2 regions of the Mesorhizobium sp. USDA 4132 genome follow, and region 1 is predicted to be linked to the other one. Evidence: predicted binding sites of a transcription regulator. Region 1 holds the regulator's gene; the other holds the start of a gene.
The links. Region 1 encodes PhoB, which activates phosphate uptake and scavenging genes when phosphate is short. Its sites were predicted from a motif close to TGTCATNNANCTGTCAT; they were not measured.
Positions count from the first base shown of each region.

Region 1 (4,222 bases):
CTTCCGGCGATATCGACTCGGCCTACAAGGGCCAGATCGACCTCGACGTCAGCCAGGAAAACCGCAAGATCAACGACCAGCAGCTCGGCTGGATGAAGCAGCTCTCTGACAGCGGAGCCCTTGCCAAGCACTTCAACGGCGGCATTTTCGTCAACGGCGCATCGAGCCGTCCGGAAGCAGCCGGTGTCGGCGTCGCGCTCATCGGCTCGTTCTACATGATGCTGATCGTGCTTGTCCTGGCGCTACCGATCGGCGTCGCCGCTTCGATCTATCTCGAGGAATTTGCCCCGAAGAACAAGTTCACCGATCTGATCGAGGTGAACATCAACAATCTCGCGGCCGTTCCCTCGATCGTCTACGGTCTGCTAGGTCTGGCGGTGTTCGTCAACTTCATGGGCCTGCCGCGCTCGGCCTCCTTCGTTGGTGGTCTGGTGCTCACCCTCATGACGCTGCCGACGATCATCATCGCGACCCGCGCGGCACTGAAGGCAGTGCCGCCATCGATCCGTGCTGCCGCCCTCGGGCTCGGCGCCTCGAAGATGCAGACGATCTTCCACCATGTCTTGCCGCTTGCCATGCCGGGCATCCTGACCGGCACCATCATCGGCCTCGCCCATGCCCTTGGCGAAACCGCACCGCTGCTCCTGATCGGCATGGTGGCCTTCGTCGCCAACTATCCGACCACGCCGCTCGACCCGTCGACGGCGCTACCGGTCCAGATCTACATGTGGGCGAACGAAGCTGAGCGCGCGTTCGTCGAGCGTACCTCGGGAGCAATCATCATCCTGCTCCTGTTTCTCATCCTAATGAATGTTGGCGCAATTCTCTTGCGGCGTCGCTTCGAGCGGCGCTGGTAGAAGGAGTATGACAATGAATATGATGTCAGAATCGGCAGTAGAAAAGGCGCTGGACCAGAAGATGAGCGATGCTTCCCACAAGATGATCGGTAAGGACGTTTCGGTTTATTACGGCGAAAAGCGTGCGCTTTTCGACGTGAACCTCAACGTCCGCGAAAACACTGTGACGGCTCTCATCGGTCCTTCCGGTTGCGGCAAGTCCACCTTCCTGCGCTGCCTCAACCGCATGAACGACACGATCGAGAATTGCCGCGTCACCGGCAAGATCACCCTCGACACGGACGATATCTACGACAATAACATCGACGTCGTGGAACTTCGCGCCCGCGTCGGCATGGTTTTCCAGAAGCCGAATCCGTTCCCGAAGACCATCTACGAGAACATTTCCTACGGTCCGCGCATCCACGGCCTTTCCAAGAACAAGGCCGACATGGATCAGATCGTCGAGGCGAGCCTGCAGCGCGCCGGCCTCTGGACCGAAGTCAAGGATCGCCTGCATGAATCCGGCACCGGTCTCTCCGGCGGTCAGCAGCAGCGTCTGTGCATCGCCCGCGCGATCGCCGTGTCGCCCGAAGTCATCCTCATGGACGAACCATGCTCGGCTCTCGATCCGATCGCGACCGCCAAGGTAGAAGAGCTCATCCATGAACTTCGTGCCAACTACACGATCGTCATCGTGACGCACTCGATGCAGCAGGCTGCCCGCGTCTCGCAGCGCACCGCCATGTTCCATCTCGGCCAGCTCGTCGAGGAGAACGACACCGACAAGATGTTCACCAATCCCGACGACCAGCGCACCCAGGATTACATCATGGGCCGTTTCGGCTGACCCAGCCGACTGTGCCGCCTGAAAATCAATTTTGAGGACTAGAAGATGGCATCGACCCATATCCTGTCGGCTTATGACGACGAACTGAAATACCTGAGCCGCCGTATCTCCGAAATGGGCGGCCTCGCCGAGCAGATGTGCTCGGACGCCGTGCGCGCGCTGGTCAATTCCGACGCCGCACTCGCCCAGAAGGTCATCTCCGACGACGTGATCCTCGATCACGCCGAGCGCGAGATCGGCGACAAGGCGATCATCACGATCGCCCGCCGCCAGCCGGTTGCGGCCGACCTTCGCGAGATCGTCGGTTCGCTGCGCATCGCCTCTGATCTGGAGCGCGTCGGCGACCTTGGCAAGAACACCGCCAAGCGCGTCATCGCGGTTCAGGGCACCGGCGTGCCACGCAAGCTCGCTCGCGGCCTGGAGCATCTCTCCGATCTCGCCCTCGTGCAGCTCAAGGACGTCCTCGACGTCTATTCGACGCGTTCGGCGGAGAAGGCCGAGGCGATCCGCAGCCGCGACGAGGAAATCGACGCGATGTACACCTCGCTGTTCCGCGAGCTCCTCACCTACATGATGGAGGATCCGCGCAACATCACCACCTGCACGCATCTGCTGTTCTGCGCCAAGAACATCGAGCGCATCGGCGACCACGCCACCAACATCGCCGAGACCATCTACTACATGACGACCGGTGCCCAGCCGGAAGGCGATCGTCCGAAGGACGACTCGTCGAACACGCTCGGCGCGATCACCGAATAGAACTGACGGAGCAGACCAAGAATGCTGCCGAAAATTGCTGTCGTAGAAGACGAAGAAGCGCTGAGCGTGCTTCTTCGTTACAATCTGGAAGCCGAGGGTTATGAGGTCGATACCGTTTTGCGGGGCGACGAAGCCGAAATTCGGCTTCAGGAGCGGGTACCGGACCTCCTGATCCTGGACTGGATGCTGCCCGGCGTTTCCGGCATCGAACTCTGCCGCCGGCTGCGCATGCGCCCGGAAACGGAGCGCTTGCCGATCATCATGCTGACGGCCCGCGGCGAGGAGAGCGAACGTGTTCGCGGCCTCGCCACCGGCGCCGACGACTATGTCGTGAAGCCCTTCTCGACGCCTGAACTGATGGCCCGCGTCAAGGCGATGCTTCGCCGCGCCCGTCCCGAAGTGCTCTCCAGCGTGCTCCGTTGCGGCGATATCGAACTCGACCGGGAAACTCATCGCGTTCACCGCAAGAGCCGCGAAGTGCGCCTGGGCCCGACCGAATTCCGCCTGCTGGAATTCCTGATGGCGTCGCCCGGCCGCGTCTTTTCGCGGTCGCAGCTTCTGGACGGCGTCTGGGGTCACGACATCTATGTCGACGAGCGCACCGTCGACGTGCATGTCGGGCGTCTCAGGAAGGCGCTCAACTTCTCCAATATGCAGGATGTCATCCGCACCGTCCGCGGCGCGGGTTATTCAATGGAATCCTGAGAGGCGGCTTTAAGCCGCCTCGGTCTGCCGCTGCCATTCCGGCAACGGAAAGATCCTGTCGTAGGCCCAGTTGAAGAAGAAGGCATAGACCACGTAGAAGACCGCGAACGACACGTCCATCGTCAGCGCATGGGCGAGGCTGATGCCGAGATACCAGGCGATCAGCGGCAGAAGCGCGATCAGCAGTCCAAGTTCGAACAGCACCGCATGCGCCACGCGTATGGCGGTGTTTTTCTGCGTGCCGCCGGTAAAGCGCTGCATCAGGTGGTCGAAGCCGAGATTGTACAGATAGTTCCAGCCAGTGGCGATCGTCGCGCTGCCGATGCCGACCACGCCGATATCGGCGGCCGGCATGCCGAAGGCGAAGGAGCCGAGTGGTGTGATGAGAGCGAGCCCGATCAGTTCGAAGCTGATGGCATGGCGGATACGGTCGCGTGTCGAGCGCATGATGACCTCCTGGGATGCTTTCCGGGCCGTCCCGGAGTTTCTGCCCGAATGGGGGAGGTCGTCCTCGCTGTCTTTCAGATAGGCGCAATGCCGATCCGGAGCAAGGCTCGGCCGGCATATCTGCCATGCACAACAAAAAAGCGGGCCTTGAGCCCGCCTTCGATTTTTGCCCTCGTGTCGCGCCGCCGCTCAGACCCGTGCGGCAACCTTGCGGCGCTCGTTGACCGGCTGGTAGGCGAGCTTTGCGTGATAACCGCAATAGGGCGATGCATCCGGGGATTCACAGCCGCAGAAGTGGAAGTCTTCCTTAAGCGGGTCGCCGACCGGCCACTTGCAGGTGCGCTCGGTGAGTTCCGTCAATGCAAGGCGACGGGAGATCGGCACGACCACGTTGGAGGCCGGACGGTATTCCATCTCCTGGTAGGGTTCGATCTCGATCTCTTCCTTGACCATCGTCGCGCCGACGGCGCGGGTAACGGTCCGGGTCGTGACGCGCGACGCATAGTTCGGAGCCCGCGGCGCCGATGTCGTCCGCTTGGCAGCCGATGCGCGACCGGTCGCAACCGTGCCGCCGGCTTTCGCCCGGCCCGGCAGGCAGAGGCGATGCACCTTGCCGATCACGGCA
Region 1 covers NZ_JBWCCP010000001.1:587,950-592,171, forward strand. The annotation lists gene pstA (phosphate ABC transporter permease PstA) at 1-857, shown strand, start outside; gene pstB (phosphate ABC transporter ATP-binding protein PstB) at 871-1,686, shown strand; gene phoU (phosphate signaling complex protein PhoU) at 1,732-2,445, shown strand; gene phoB (phosphate regulon transcriptional regulator PhoB) at 2,467-3,150, shown strand; gene ACZ9IU_RS03010 (PACE efflux transporter) at 3,160-3,597, opposite strand; gene ACZ9IU_RS03015 (GcrA family cell cycle regulator) at 3,787-4,222, opposite strand, start outside.

Region 2 (4,222 bases), 3.9 Mb from region 1:
GTATTTCACCAGCGTATCGCCGATATAGGCCTGCGAATAAACGATGCCAGTCTGGCGCAGATAACGGGAGTATGCACGCAGCACCGTGACTTCGCGGGCCGACAGGCCGGCCAGCAGAACCAGCCGGTTGAAGCCGTCATTGTCGATCAGGCCTTCGAAGGCGGAGAGGAAGGCTTCCTCGAGAGCCGGGCCTTCGCGGGACAGGTCGACCTCGCGCCCGTCGCCGAGCTGCAGTTCCATGTCGTGGAGGACGACTTGGCTGCGGTCGTTTTCCGGCCCCACCTGGATTTCGAACGTCTGCTCGCTGACGGCGTGGAAACCGAGATTTTCGAGGAGCGGCACCCGGCGGGAGAGCGACAGATGCCGGTCCTTGTGGAAGATCTTCAGCGATACGGTGTTGGCAGGGTCGCCGGGCCGGCGATAGAAGGCGATGCGGATCGTTTCGCCGGCCGCACATGCGGCAATGTCGGGCAGGTCGGCAAAGGTTTCCTCGGGCGAGAAAGCTTCCTGGAAGGCCTGGGTGACGGAGAGCCGCGGCCCCTTCTCCGCAAGCGCTGCGAAGCGGTCCTCCCAGGGCGTGGCGATGAGCCGGATCGCTTCTTCGAGCTTGGCTTGTGCGATCCTCGGGGTCTTGCCACCGCGCCGGCCGATGATCATGTGGACGCGGGCGACGCCACCCTCCGGGAAAGCCGGATAATAGGCGGAGACGTGGCCTTCATAGGCCTTGGTCAGGTAGTCGCCGACCTTCTCGCGGACGAGGGAATTGTAGTCCTCGCGAGGCACATAAACGATCACCGAGACGAAACGGTCGAAATGGTCGATGCGCGGCAGGACCCGGACGCGCGGACGCTCGCTCAGTTCCATGATCTGCTCGCAGAAGCGGGCCAGCAGATCGACATCGATCTGGAAGAGGTCGTCACGCGGATAGGATTCGAGCGTGTTTTCCAGCATGCGGCCGGAATGGCTGTCGGGATCGAAGCCGAACTGCTCCTCCACCCGGCCGGTCTTGGCGCGCAGGAGAGGGATGTCGCGCACGGAGTGGGTATAGGCGGTGGCCGTGAAAAGACCGACGACGCGCAGCTCGCCGACCACTTCGCCCTTTTCGTCGAAGCGCTTGACGCCGACATAATCCATATAGGCGCGGCGGTGCACTACGGATTTCACGTTCGCCTTGGTGACAATCAGGAAATCGGGGCCGTCGAGGAACTCGAGGATTTCCGGGGTGGTCGTCACCGCGTCCTTGCCCTGGCGCAGCACCAGCACATCCGGATCGGAGAGGATGCCGAGACCGCGGCCCTTGCCGCGTTCAACCTTGGCCTCCGTGCCCTTGCCGGAATAGACGTATTCGCGCATGCCGAGGAAGGTGAAGTTGTCGTCGCGCAGCCAGTCCAGGAAGGCGAGCGCCTCGTCGCGATCGGCCTTGCGGCGGCTTGTCGAATTGTTGAGCTGCTTGGCGGCGCCGTCCAAGACTTCCAGCATGGAGCCCCAGTCGGTGATCGACAGATGAACCTGATCGAGAATGTAGCGGATGCGCTCGGTGAGCGAAGCGGCCTGTTCCTCGTTGAGCGGCGAAAGATGGATCTGGATGAGGCTCACATGATGAGCCGGGTTGCTGGGCTGTTCATTGGAGCGAAGCGCTGGTTCCTTGCCCGGCTCAACGACCAGGATCGGATGAACCGCCATGGTGAGGTCGCGGTGGGTGGCGGTCACCTCGCCCATGACCGAGTCGAACAAGAAGGGCATGTTGCGGTCTACGACGGTCAGCACCGAGACCGGAATTCCGTCCGGCTCGACGCCGGGGACCGGTTCGACCGTGATGTCGGCCCGAATCCGGGTCCAGGCCATCAGCCGCTCGGCTGCATGATTGGCGGAAAGCGCCAGCATTTCCGGCGTGTAGCTTTCGAGGTCGTCAGTGCTGGCCCGGGCGAACAGGATGAGCGGGTCGAGATGCGGCCCCTTGCTCGCAGCAACGATCTTGCGCGCACTTTCGATCTGTTTTTCCCGTTTCGGATTCTGCCTGACGGCCATGTCCCTCTCCCCTTTTTCCGTGCCCGCACGGAATAAATTAGCTTTGTGTCATCACGCGGCAACGTGGCTGATCCATGTCAAGCGACACTACACGTTTCATTCTTCCGTGAAGCCTTGTTGACATGCGGCGGCGAAGAAACGATCAACAGGGCCATCGTAGCCGGAAACCGATCTCATGCAGGATACCAGCAGTGCCGTCCTCGTCATCTCCAGTCATGTCGTGCGCGGCTCGGTCGGCAATCGTGCCGCCGTCTTCGCGCTCGAGACGCTGGGGTTCCCCGTCTGGGCAATGCCGACCGTCGTCCTCCCCTGGCATCCCGGTCACGGACCCTCTACACGGCTGACCTTTCCCGAATCAGATTTCGACAAGGCTATAGACGATCTTATTCGCGCGCCATGGCTCGGAGAAGTGAAGGCGGTGCTGACCGGTTATTTCGGCAATGCCGCCCAGCCGCGTTCGGTGGCGCGGCTGATAAGGGCGCTGAAGGAGAAAAACCCGGACCTTCTCTATGTCTGCGATCCCGTCATGGGCGATCTCGGCGGTCTCTATATCCCGCAGCCGACGGCAGAGGCGATCCGCGACGAACTCATTCCGCTGGCAACGATCGCCACCCCGAACCGTTACGAACTCGCCTGGCTTTCCGGCGCGCCGCTTGAAACCAACAACGATATCATGGATGCCGCAATCGCGCTCGGGCCGCCGCGCATCCTGGTGACTTCGGCCGTGCCGATGATGGCGGGCGGTACCGGCAATCTTTACCTGACGGGCAAACACGCGCTGCTTGCCGAACACCGGCTGATAGACAATCCGCCAAACGGGTTGGGGGACCTGTTGGGAGCCCTGTTCCTGGGGCGGATCCTTGCCGGCATGGACGAGGAAAAGGCGCTGCAGCTGGCTACCGCGAGCGTTTTCGAGGTCTTGGCGCGCACGGCCAAGCGCGGCGGCGACGAGCTGACACTGGAGACCGACGCGTCCAGCCTCTCCACTCCCATGGCGATGGTGCAGATGCGCCGGCTCGTGCATCCGTTGCAGCGCACCAAGCGGTAATCGGCATCGGAAGTTCGCAGATGCACAATGGCCGTTGATCTTCGCTCGGCGGCGCTATAATCGTTGTTCCATGACGGATTTTCCAGCCAAACTTCTGGCGGGCTACCGCAACTTCATGAGCGGGCGCTATAGCGATGAACGCGAGCGCTACCGCGTGTTGGCGGAGACCGGGCAGAACCCCCACACCCTTCTCATCGCCTGTTGCGATTCCCGTGCCGCACCGGAAACCATTTTCGACTGCGGTCCGGGCGAACTCTTCGTCGTCCGCAACGTCGCCAACATGGTCCCGCCTTTTGAACCGGACGGCCAGTTCCATGCCACTTCGGCGGCGTTGGAATATGCGGTCGAGGTTTTGGAAATCGACAATATCGTGGTGATGGGTCACGGCCGTTGCGGCGGTATCCGAGCGGCACTGGATCCGACCATGTCGCCGCTTTCTCCCGGCGATTTCATCGGCCGCTGGATGGCGCTGGTCAAACCGGCCGCCGAACAGATCCAGAGCAACGAGTTCATGACCCAGGCCGAGCGGCAGACAGCGCTGGAACGGGTGTCGATCCGCAATTCGATCGCCAACCTGGAAACGTTCCCGTTCGTCAAAAAACGCGGAGAGAAAGGCGAACTCAGCGTTCACGGCGCCTGGTTCGACATCTCAAGCGGCGAATTGTGGATTATGGACAGCAAGGGCGACTTCGTCCGTCCGGACCTTACCGAACTGCCCGTTCAGGCCGAACAAGCGTCGGCCTGAATTTTTCAGGTGAAGCGAAACTTCACTGCCGGCGGGCTTATTGGCCGTCGATCTGTGCGCCCATATAGGCGATCGCCTGCTGATAGACGGTTGCGGCGTTCCAGCCCTGGATAGCAACGAAGTTCGGCTGACCCGGCTGGTAACCGGCACCGGCTCTCCAGCCGTGTCCTTTGAGGAAGTTGGCGGTCGAGGCAAGCGCATCGGCACGCGACCGGACCATGTCGATATGGCCGTCGCCGTCGCCGTCGGCTCCGTAGCGGACAACGTTCAGCGGCAGGAACTGGGTCTGGCCGATTTCGCCGTGGGCAGCGCCACGGGCTGTGACGCTCAGATCACCTCGGCCGACCAGCTCAAGCGCAGCATAAAGCTGTTCGGTGAAATAGGCGGAGCGGCGGCAATCG
Region 2 covers NZ_JBWCCP010000001.1:4,501,460-4,505,681, reverse strand. The annotation lists gene ACZ9IU_RS22325 (NAD-glutamate dehydrogenase) at 1-2,028, opposite strand, end outside; gene pdxY (pyridoxal kinase PdxY) at 2,204-3,076, shown strand; gene ACZ9IU_RS22315 (carbonic anhydrase) at 3,147-3,821, shown strand; gene ACZ9IU_RS22310 (lytic murein transglycosylase) at 3,859-4,222, opposite strand, start outside.
Region 2: a site for PhoB is predicted at 2,135-2,151, ahead of ACZ9IU_RS22325 (NAD-glutamate dehydrogenase). Genes of this name have one in related genera too.